3 regions of the Azospirillum sp. Sh1 genome follow, and region 3 is predicted to be linked to each of the others. Evidence: riboswitches for the same ligand, from Rfam matches in the RefSeq annotation. Region 3 holds a riboswitch; each other region holds the start of a gene.

Region 1 (3,269 bases), on a different contig from region 3:
GCGTGCTCGACAAGGAGAAGAAGCTGATCGAGAAGATGTCGCTGGCGGATGCCCACAAGGCCATCGCCGACGGCACCGCATCGGGCGGCATGATCCCGAAGATCGAAACCTGCATCAGCGCGGTGGAGCAGGGCGTCGACGCCGCTGTTATCCTGGATGGCCGGGTGCCGCATGCCCTACTGCTGGAGATCTTCACCGAGGGCGGTGCCGGCACCCTGATCGGCAAGGCCTGACTCCGTAAACGGGGGACCGATGAGCGACCTGCGCAAGGACCTGCTCCGCCAGATGAAGGCCATCCGTGAGAAGATGGACCCGAAGCTGGTGGAGCGCGCCAGGCTGGCGGCGTTGGGCAAGGTCCCCTATGACAGCGACGCGGCGAAGGAGGCGGTCGGCCATTTCCTTGACGCCAAGCGGGATGGCGGCGCCTTCCGCCGCAAGCTGGAACAGGCGCTGAAGGCCGAGGGCGCGGCGCTGGACCTCGATGACGGGGAGAAGGCGCCGCCTGCGCAACCGCCCGCGAAGCCGAGACGCGGCGGTCGGTTGACGTAACGCCGTCTCGATTTACGCAAGGAGCACCGCCTTGCTGCATGTCTTCGTCAATGACGGCGGTCTGCTCCGCTGGGCCAGGGAGGCTGCCGCGGACGAGGCGGCGCCGCTGCCCGACTCCGCCGTGTGGCTCGACCTCATCAATCCGACGTCCGAAGAGTTGGCGCGTGCGGAGGTGCTGATCGGCACCGGCCTGCCTACCCGAGAGCAGATGGCGGAGATCGAGGAATCGAGCCGTCTGCGCATGGCCGGCGGCGCCTTGACCATGACCGTCACCGCGCTGGTCTGGGCCGACACTGACGAGCCGCGCATCGCCACCGTCAGCTTCGTGCTGGCCGGGCGGCGGCTGGTGACCATCCACGACATCGATCCGCAGGCGCTGCTGGCCTTCCGCCGCCGCGCCACCCATGGCGAGATCTCGGCCGCCCGTGGCGAGCTGGTTCTGGCGGCGCTGGTGGATGGGATGATCGACCGGACCTCCGTCGTGCTGCGGCGGACGGGGGTGGAGTTGGATGCGCTGAACCGCCGCCATTTCCGCGGGCGCAAGCTGCGCTCGCGCGGCGAAACGCTGGACGATGCGCAGACGCTGAAGCGCATCGGCCATGCCGGGCATCTGATCGGCAAGGCGCGGGTCAGTCTAGCCAGCCTTACCCGCATGACCGATTTCCTGGCGCGCGGCGATGGCTGGAATTCGGGCAAGGCGACGCGGCGCTGGGCCAAGACCACGCTGCAGGACCTGCGCGGGCTCGACCAATATGCCCGTTTCCTGGCCGGCAAGGTCGCTTTGGCGCTGGATACGGCGTTGGGACAGATCAACGTCGAGCAGAACGAGATCGTCAAGATCGTGTCGGTGCTGACCGTTCTGCTCTATCCGCCGACCCTGGTCGCCAGCATCGGCGGCATGAATTTCACCGACATGCCCGGCAGCGATTCGCCCTTCGGCTATGCCAGCGCCCTCGGGTTGATGCTGCTGTCGGCGTTGCTGCCGATGGTCTATGTGCGGTCGAAACGCTGGATGTGACGCGTTTCCACAATATGGCAGGCGGATGGTCCGCGGCGCTTTCCTTTTGACAGGTGCGTCCGCCGGCGGCAGGATGGGCGCATTCCAGGGGGGTCCCGACAGGGGGCTGAGATACCAACGGCCGGACGGCGCCAAGCGTCGCCGGCAGCGTGGTGACCCTTCGAACCTGATCCGGGTCATACCGGCGAAGGGAGGGACCTCGTGACGGGCCGACCACGCCCCGTCCGGCCGTATCGGCCCCACATTTCCGGGGCGCATGGCCCGCACGAAGATACCGCACCTCCGTCCGCAGTCCCGGGTTTGTCCGCCCAACTCCGACGGAGAAACCCAATGCCTAAGGACTTCAACGAAAACGCCATCCGCATTTCGACCGGCCCGCTGCCGTCGTCGCGGAAAATCCATGTGCCCGGCACGCGTTTTCCCGATCTGCGTGTCGCCATGCGCGAGATCGCGCTGTCGGGCGGCGAGCCGCCGCTGACCGTCTATGATGCTTCCGGTCCCTACACCGACGAGTCGGTCGCCATCGACGTGCGGGCCGGGTTGGCCAAGCACCGCCGCGACTGGATCCTGGCCCGTGGCGACGTCGAGACCACCGACAGCGGCGTGCTGCGCGCCAAGGACGGCGGCGCGGTGACCCAGATGGCCTACGCCCGTGCCGGCATCGTCACCGCGGAGATGGAATACATCGCCGTCCGCGAGAATCTCGGCCGTGCCGCCGCGTTGGAGGCAACGCGCGACGGCGAGGATTTCGGCGCCGAGATCCCCGACTTCATCACCCCGGAATTTGTTCGTGACGAGGTGGCGCGCGGGCGGGCGATCATCCCGTCCAATGTCAATCATCCCGAGTCGGAGCCGATGATCATCGGCCGCAACTTCCTGACCAAGATCAACGCCAACATCGGCAACTCCGCCGTGACCTCCTCGATCGAGGAGGAGGTGGAGAAGATGGTCTGGTCGATCCGCTGGGGTGCGGATACCGTGATGGACCTGTCCACCGGCGCCGACATCCACCAGACCCGCGAGTGGATCCTGCGGAATTCCCCGGTTCCCATCGGCACCGTGCCGATCTATCAGGCGCTGGAGAAGGTGAATGGCAGGGCCGAGGACCTGACCTGGGAGCTGTTCCGCGACACGCTGATCGAACAGGCGGAGCAGGGCGTCGATTATTTCACCATCCATGCCGGCCTGCGATTGGCCCACATACCGCTGACCGCCAAGCGGGTGACCGGCATCGTGTCGCGCGGCGGCTCGATCATCGCCAAATGGTGCCTGGCCCATCATCGCGAGAATTTCCTCTACGATCATTTCGCCGACATCGTCGAGATTTGCCGCGCCTATGACGTGGCGCTGTCGATGGGCGACGGCCTGCGGCCGGGCAGCCAGGCCGATGCCAACGACGCCGCGCAGTTCGCCGAACTGGAGACGCTGGGCGAGCTGACCAAGATCGCCTGGGCGCGCGACGTTCAGGTGATGATCGAGGGGCCGGGCCATGTGCCGATGCACAAGATCAAGCACAATGTGGAGAAGCAGATCGCGCTGTGCGGCGAAGCGCCCTTCTACACGCTGGGGCCGTTGGTGACCGACATCGCGCCGGGGTACGACCACATCACCAGCGCCATCGGCGCGGCGATGATCGGCTGGTTCGGCACGGCGATGCTCTGCTACGTCACGCCGAAGGAGCATCTTGGGCTGCCGGATCGCG
Region 2 (3,269 bases), on a different contig from region 3:
AGCACGGCTTCTTTGGCGGTCATGCAGCCGGCGGTGTTGGGCAGCAGCCCGACCGGGCCGGTGGGGCGCCCGGCGGTGGCGCGGGCCAGCACGTCGACGAGGCTTTCCGAATAGCCGTCCAGGCTGATGCGCCGGATCGCCAGCGTGACCAGCTCGCTGCCGCTGGCCGCCAGCGCGTCGAGCATCACCTGCTGGTTCGGATAGCCGGCGGTGCCGAGGAAGAGACGGGAACCGAGGCTGCGCCCGGCGATGGTGAGGGTGTCGGGGGTGGAATGGAGCATGTGGGGAGCCTTTGCAAAGGCCCTCTCCCGAAGCCGCGACTCCCCGGAAAATCCCCCTCTCCCCAGGGGGGAGAGGGGATTCTTACCGTGTCGCGGGCCGGGAGAGGGAGATGTCAGGGGGTCAGCCGCCTTGGATCGGGCGGACGATTTCCAGGCTGTCGCCGGGCTGGAGCGGGGTTTCGGGCCAGCGGCGGCGGGGAACGACGGCGCCGTTCAGTGCGACGGCGACGCCCGGCGCACACTCGGCGATGCCGCGGCCGGCCAGGAACTCGGCGACGGACGCGGCGGACAGCGGCTCTTCGCGGCCGTTGACGCGGAGGACGGCGCTCATGCGGCGGCTCCCGCCGCAACGAATCGGCAGGCGGCGAAGGGGCGCAACAGCGGGTCGGTCTCGCCGGTCAGCACAAGCCGGGCGATGCCGTCGGCGGTCACCGGGGTCAGCAGGATGCCGTTGCGGTGGTGGCCGGTGGCGTGGATCAGGCCGGGAACACCGCTTTCGCCCAGGATCGGCGCATCGTCGCGGCTGCCCGGACGGAACCCGACCCAGGCCTCCTCGATCGGCAGTTCGGCGATGCCCGGCAGCGCCCGCCATGCCCCCTCCAGCAGGGCGAACTGCCCGCCGGCGGTCAGGCGGTCGTCGAAGCCGCGCTCCTCCGTCGTGGCGCCGATCAGCAGCCGGCCATCCAGCCGCGGGATCAGGTAGGTGCCCGGCGTCCACACCACATGGCGCAGCAGCGGCAACCGCGCGTCCATCCTCAGACAGACCATCTGCCCCTTCACCGGCCGCACCGGCGGCTTGGCGGCGGGCGGCAGTCCCGGCACCCCGGCCGACCAGGCCCCGGCGGCCAGCACCACCCGGTCGGCCCGGTGCAGAGTTTCAGCAACCCGCACGCCCACGGCGCGGCCGCCCTCCACCGCCAGCGCCACCTCGCCGCAGCGCTCATGCAGGCGGGCACCGGCAGCCTCGGCGGCGCAGCGCAGGGCGGCTGCGACCTTGCGGTTGTCGACCTGATGGTCGCCGGCACAGAACAGCGCACCGGCGACGCCGGGCTGCAGGAAAGGCTCGCGCCGCCGCACCTCGGCCCCGCTCAGCCATTCCACCGGCAAGCCCAGGTCGCGCTGGAAACCGTGCAGGAAACGGACCTTGGCGGCATCGTCGGCAGTGAGCGCGATGACCATCGTGCCTTCGCTGCGCAGATCGACGGCCATGCCGCTCGCGGCTTCGAGATCGCGGGCGAAGTCCGGCCACAGCGCCTGCGAGGCGCGGGTCAGCGGCAGCAGCCCCTCCTCGCCCGGTTCGGTTTCGACGCAGGCGGCCAGCATGCCGCCGGCGGCATGGGTGGCGCCGCGGCCGGCCTCTCCCCGCTCGAACACATCGACGCGGCAGCCGGCCGACGCCAGCCTCCAGGCGATGGCGAGGCCGATGCAGCCGGCGCCGATGATGGCGACGGATGGGCGGAATCCGGAGACGCACTCCGAAATAGAATACGGTTCTGGCGCATGGATCATGCGGCGGCTCCCTTCGCTGGAATTACCCAGACAGGTTCGATGGGTGTGTTCTCAGCCGCGCTACCACCGCGCGGCACCCCAGGCCTATGGCTCGCCTTATGCCAATGTTTCGCTGGCCCCACAAGCGGAATCGACACTCATCCATCCCGCCGCCCCACCCAGCCGACTGCCGCCGATGCGGCGACATGCCACAGCACAATAAGGAGTTCCCCGGATAAGAAACGCTACCAATCGGCAGCTAAACCATCCGTAAAATAAGCCATACCGGGGCACTCGCTGCAACAAACGGGCGCGACCGGTGTGCGGAACGAACAACAAAGACGACCGAGGATTCGCCAGCATGCTGTCATTCTTCCGCTCGGACGCTCCGAACGCCCCCATTTCCGGCAGTCCGGTCGGCAACCCGGCTGGCAAATCCGATCCGGCAACGCCGGCGACCGCGCCGGCGGAAGCGCCGGTCCGCAGCCTGTGCCTGCCGGCCGCCCAGATCGGCGCCACGGCGCTGGAGGGGCTGGGCTTCGCCGCCGGCGCGCCGGCTCTGGTCGTCGGCTTCGTGTCGCCGCATGTCGATTTCGCCGCCACCTCCCGCGCCCTGCGCTCCGCCCTTCCGCCGTCGACGCAACTGGTGCTGGTCTCCACCTCGGGCGAGCTGTGCGCGGCCGAAGGCCAGCCGCTCTATCGCAAGGCCGGCGACCGCTGGGACAGCGTGGTGCTGCAATCCTTCAGCCCGCGCCTGTTCGCCGGAGTCAGCATCCACACGGTGCCGCTGCATTGCGACGACCTGCGCGCCGGCCGCCCGACCCGCGACGTGCCGGCGCGGGTGGAGGCGATCCGCGGCGAGCTTGACCGCATCCGCGTCCCCTTCGCCGTCGACAGCCACGACACGGTGGCGTTGACCTTCATCGACGGCCTGTCGGCCAGCGAAAGCTGGTTCATGGAGGCGGTCTACCGGTCCGGCCATTTCCCCTGCCTGTTCATCGGCGGCTCGGCCGGCGGCAAGCTCGATTTCCGCAACACCCACCTGTTCGACGGCCAGCGCGTGCTGGAGAATTCGGCGGTGACCATTTTCCTGAAGATGGCGCCCGGCATCCGCTACGGCATCTTCAAGTCGCAGAATTTCCGCCCGACCCAGACCCGCTTCGCCGTGGTCGATGCCGACCCGATGCGCCGCATCGTGCGCAGCGTGATCGACCGCGACAGCTTCGAGGTCATCGGCTTCATCGACGCATTGGCCAAATCCCTGCGCTGCAAGCCGCAGGACCTGCCGGGCAAACTGGCCAACAACACCTTCGCCGTCGAGATGGAGGGGGAGCTGTTCGTCCGTTCCATCTCTGGCTTCGATTTCGAGAAGGGCGAGGTCGGCTTCTACTGTGACGTCAATCCCGGCGATTCGCTGTGTCTGGTGGAGGCGACCGACTTCGTCCGCCAGACGGAGGACGACCTCGCGGCCTATCTGCGCGGCAAGCCGCGACCGGTGGG
Region 3 (3,269 bases):
TGCGGACCAGCGGCAGCCCCTCGTCCACCTGCAGGATCAACTGCGGCTGGTAGGAGACGGCGATGTCGGCACCGCCGGCGGCGACCAGTTTCGGCGGATCGTTGGGGTCGGCCGGGGCGGTCAGCGTCACGTCCAGCCCGGCGTCCTTGAAGAAGCCCTTTTCCTGCGCCACCACCAGCGGGGCGTGGTCGGGGTTTACGAACCAGTCCAGCATCACGGACAGCTTGTCCTGGGCCAAGGCCGGAAGCGAGGTCATCAGGCTGGCGGCCATCAGGCCGGCGGCGAGTAGGTGCTTCATTGGCAGGTGCTTCATCGGGTGTCTCTCCCCCTTCGAGGGTTGGCGTCTTAAGGGTTGGCGTCTTCGGCAGGTTGGGTATCGGGTTGCCAGGGCAGGGCGCGGCGGGCCAGCGCATCGACGGCGGCGTACAGCGTCACCGCGAACAGCCCCAGCACCAGGACGGCGGCGAACAGAAGGTCGATCTGCATGCGGGCGTTGGCGTGCAGCATCAGATAGCCGAGGCCGGAGGACGACCCCACCCATTCGCCGATCACCGCGCCGATGGGCGCCACCGCGGCGGCGACGCGCACGCCGGACCAGAAGGCGGGCAGGGCGGCCGGCAGGCGGATGCTCCACAGGATGGCGGCGGGGGAGGCGCCCATGGTGCGGGCAAGGTCGAGCCAGCCGGGATCGGTGCGCCGCAGCCCGTCGAACAGCGCGGTCGTCACCGGGAAATAGATGACCAGCACCGCCATGGCGATCTTGGAGGCCATGCCATAGCCCAGCCACAGGACCAGCAGAGGCGCCAGGGCGAAGACCGGAATCGCCTGACTGACCAGAAGCAGCGGCATCAGCCAGCGCCGGGCGGTGCGGAAGCGCGCCAGCAGCAATGCGCTGACCCCGCCCAGCGCCACGCCGGCCACGAGCCCGATGAGGATCTCCGAGAGGGTGGTCAGGCCGTGGGTCAGCAACAGGGGCGCCTGCCTCTGCATCGCGTCGGCCACCGCCAGCGGGCTGGGCAGCAGGTAGCGCGGCAGGCCGGTGGCCCAGACCAGCACCTGCCAGGCGGCGACCAGCACCAGCAGGGTGACCAGGGCGCGCAGCAGCGCCTTCATTCCGCCAGCCTCCGCAGAAGCTCGGCCTGATGGGCCAGCAGGCCGGGATCGTCGACGCGGCGCGGTACCGGGCCCAACGGCTCCAGCGCCGGCCCCATCGCGGCGGGGCGGCCGGTCATCACATGCAGGCGGTCGCCGATGCGCAGCGCCTCCAGCGGGTCGTGGGTGACCATCAGGACGGTACGGCCGGCCAGCGTCTCCGCCGCCGTTTCCTGCAGCCGCAGCCGGGTGATGGCGTCGAGCGCCGAGAAGGGCTCGTCCATCAGCACCAGCGGCTTGTCCTCCATCAGCGTGCGGGCCAGCGCCACCCGCTGCCGCTGCCCGCCGGACAGGGCGGCGGGGCGGTCGCGCTCCCGCCCGGACAGACCGACGCGGTCGAGCAATGCGCGGGCCTGCTCCACCCGCGCCGGATCGGGGCGGCGGTGGCGCAGACGGTCGCCCAGGAGGACATTGTCGAGGACGGTCAGCCAGGGCAGCAGAAGGTCCTGTTGCGCCATGTAGGCGATGCGGCCGGCCAGCGGCAGCCCATCGCCGGTGACGACTTGCGTCGGTGGTTCCGGCTCGGCCAGACCGGCGAGAATGCGCAGCAGCGTGGTCTTGCCGACGCCGCTCGGTCCCAGCAGGCAGGTGGTCCGGCCGGCCGGCAGCTCCAGCGTCAGGTCCGAGAACAGCAGCGTGCCGCCATAGGTCAGCCGGGCGCGCGAGATCGTCACCGAAAGCGGCGTCATCGCAAGCATGTCGTTCTGACGGAAGTGGAGAGGGTGCGGTCCCGCATCACTGATCCCTACGCCGGCATGAACCGGATCAGGTTCCAGGGGTCGTCCCGCAACAGGACCTCTCAGCCGCCCATCGGCTCCCCCCAGTGAAGGCGGCGACTATAGGCGCGGACGATCCGCGACCGCAAGCATTGCCGGATCGGAGTTCCGGCCAGTGGAAGTCCGACTTCGGAAGCCGGCCCCTGGAAGCCGGCGCTTGACCGGAGCGTGGCCACGCCTAGTTTCTGGCGGGCATCATGGAGTGCCAGCCCTGACCACGCCCTTTCGCACCCCGCTGTTCATCGGCGGCGAGATCTATCGCGGCTCGACCTACGGGCCGAAACATCCGCTGGCGATCCCGCGCGTCTCGACCGCCATCGACCTCAGCCGCGCCATGGGATGGCTGCCGGACGAGGTCTATCTGGACACCCATGTGGCGAGCGAACGGGAACTGGCACGCTTCCACACCGCCGATTACATCGCGGCGCTGAAACGGGCGGAGGCCGAACAGCGGGTGGATGAGGCCACCGCCGCCCGCCACAATCTCGGCAAGCTGGAGAATCCGGTCTTCGCCGAGATGTACCGGCGGCCGGCCCACAGCAGTGGATCGGCCTTGCAGGCGGCCCGGATCCTGGGCGACCGGCCAGCCGGTCTGGTCTATGCGCCGGCGGCGGGGACCCACCATGCGCGGCGCGACCGTGCCAGCGGATTCTGTTACTTCAACGCGCCGGTGCTGGGCATCCTGGAACTGCTGGACCATGGCCTGGAGCGGGTGCTCTACGTCGATCTCGACGCCCATCATGGCGACGGGGTGGAGGAGGCCTTCGCCGACGACGACCGGGTTCTGACGATCTCCATCCATGAGGATGGCCGCTGGCCCTACACCGGCAAGGCGGAGGACCGCGCCGGCGGGATGGCCCGCAACCTTCCAGTGCCGCCGGGCTTCAACGACAGCGAAATGGAGCATGTGATGGAGGCGGCGGTGCTGCCGCTGGCCCGTGCCTTCCGTCCGCAGGCGATGGTGATCCAGACCGGCGCCGACGCGCTGGCCGAAGACCCGCTGAGCCGGCTGGAGCTGTCCAACCGCGCCCTGTGGGATGCGGTTGCGGCACTGCTGCCGCTGGCGCCGCGGGTGCTGGTGGTGGGCGGCGGCGGCTATAACCCCTGGTCGGTCGGGCGCTGCTGGGCCGGGATCTGGGCGGTGATGAACGGCATCGACCCGGCGATCAAGCCGACGGCGGAGGCGGAGGCGGTGTTGCGCGCCCTGACCTGGAGCCGCGCCGCCGGCCGCAATCCGCCGGAACACTGGTTCACCACGCTGGGCGACGAACGGCGGCCGGGGCCGGTGCGCGACGCGGTGAAACGGGTGGCGGAGATGGCGCTGCCCTGATCCGCAGCGAA

What was found. A riboswitch is a leader RNA that binds a small molecule or an ion and turns the genes downstream of it on or off. The one in region 3 is predicted to bind thiamine pyrophosphate.
Region 1: linked by a shared signal. The riboswitch ahead of thiC (phosphomethylpyrimidine synthase ThiC) and the one ahead of FZ029_RS12775 (ABC transporter ATP-binding protein) in region 3 are both predicted to bind thiamine pyrophosphate.
Region 2: linked by a shared signal. The riboswitch ahead of thiO (glycine oxidase ThiO) and the one ahead of FZ029_RS12775 (ABC transporter ATP-binding protein) in region 3 are both predicted to bind thiamine pyrophosphate.

What each region holds. Positions count from the first base shown of each region.
Region 1 covers NZ_VTTK01000034.1:30,192-33,460, forward strand. The annotation lists gene argB (acetylglutamate kinase) at 1-233, shown strand, start outside; gene FZ029_RS25775 (hypothetical protein) at 253-549, shown strand; gene FZ029_RS25780 (CorA family divalent cation transporter) at 581-1,567, shown strand; TPP riboswitch at 1,644-1,777, shown strand; gene thiC (phosphomethylpyrimidine synthase ThiC) at 1,898-3,269, shown strand, end outside.
Region 2 covers NZ_VTTK01000020.1:103,366-106,634, reverse strand. The annotation lists gene FZ029_RS19945 (thiazole synthase) at 1-281, opposite strand, end outside; gene thiS (sulfur carrier protein ThiS) at 403-612, opposite strand; gene thiO (glycine oxidase ThiO) at 609-1,790, opposite strand; TPP riboswitch at 1,782-1,881, opposite strand; gene FZ029_RS19930 (methyl-accepting chemotaxis protein) at 2,131-3,269, shown strand, end outside.
Region 3 covers NZ_VTTK01000010.1:103,987-107,255, reverse strand. The annotation lists gene FZ029_RS12785 (ABC transporter substrate-binding protein) at 1-298, opposite strand, end outside; gene FZ029_RS12780 (ABC transporter permease) at 346-1,113, opposite strand; gene FZ029_RS12775 (ABC transporter ATP-binding protein) at 1,110-1,841, opposite strand; TPP riboswitch at 1,877-1,983, opposite strand; gene FZ029_RS12770 (acetoin utilization protein AcuC) at 2,131-3,258, shown strand.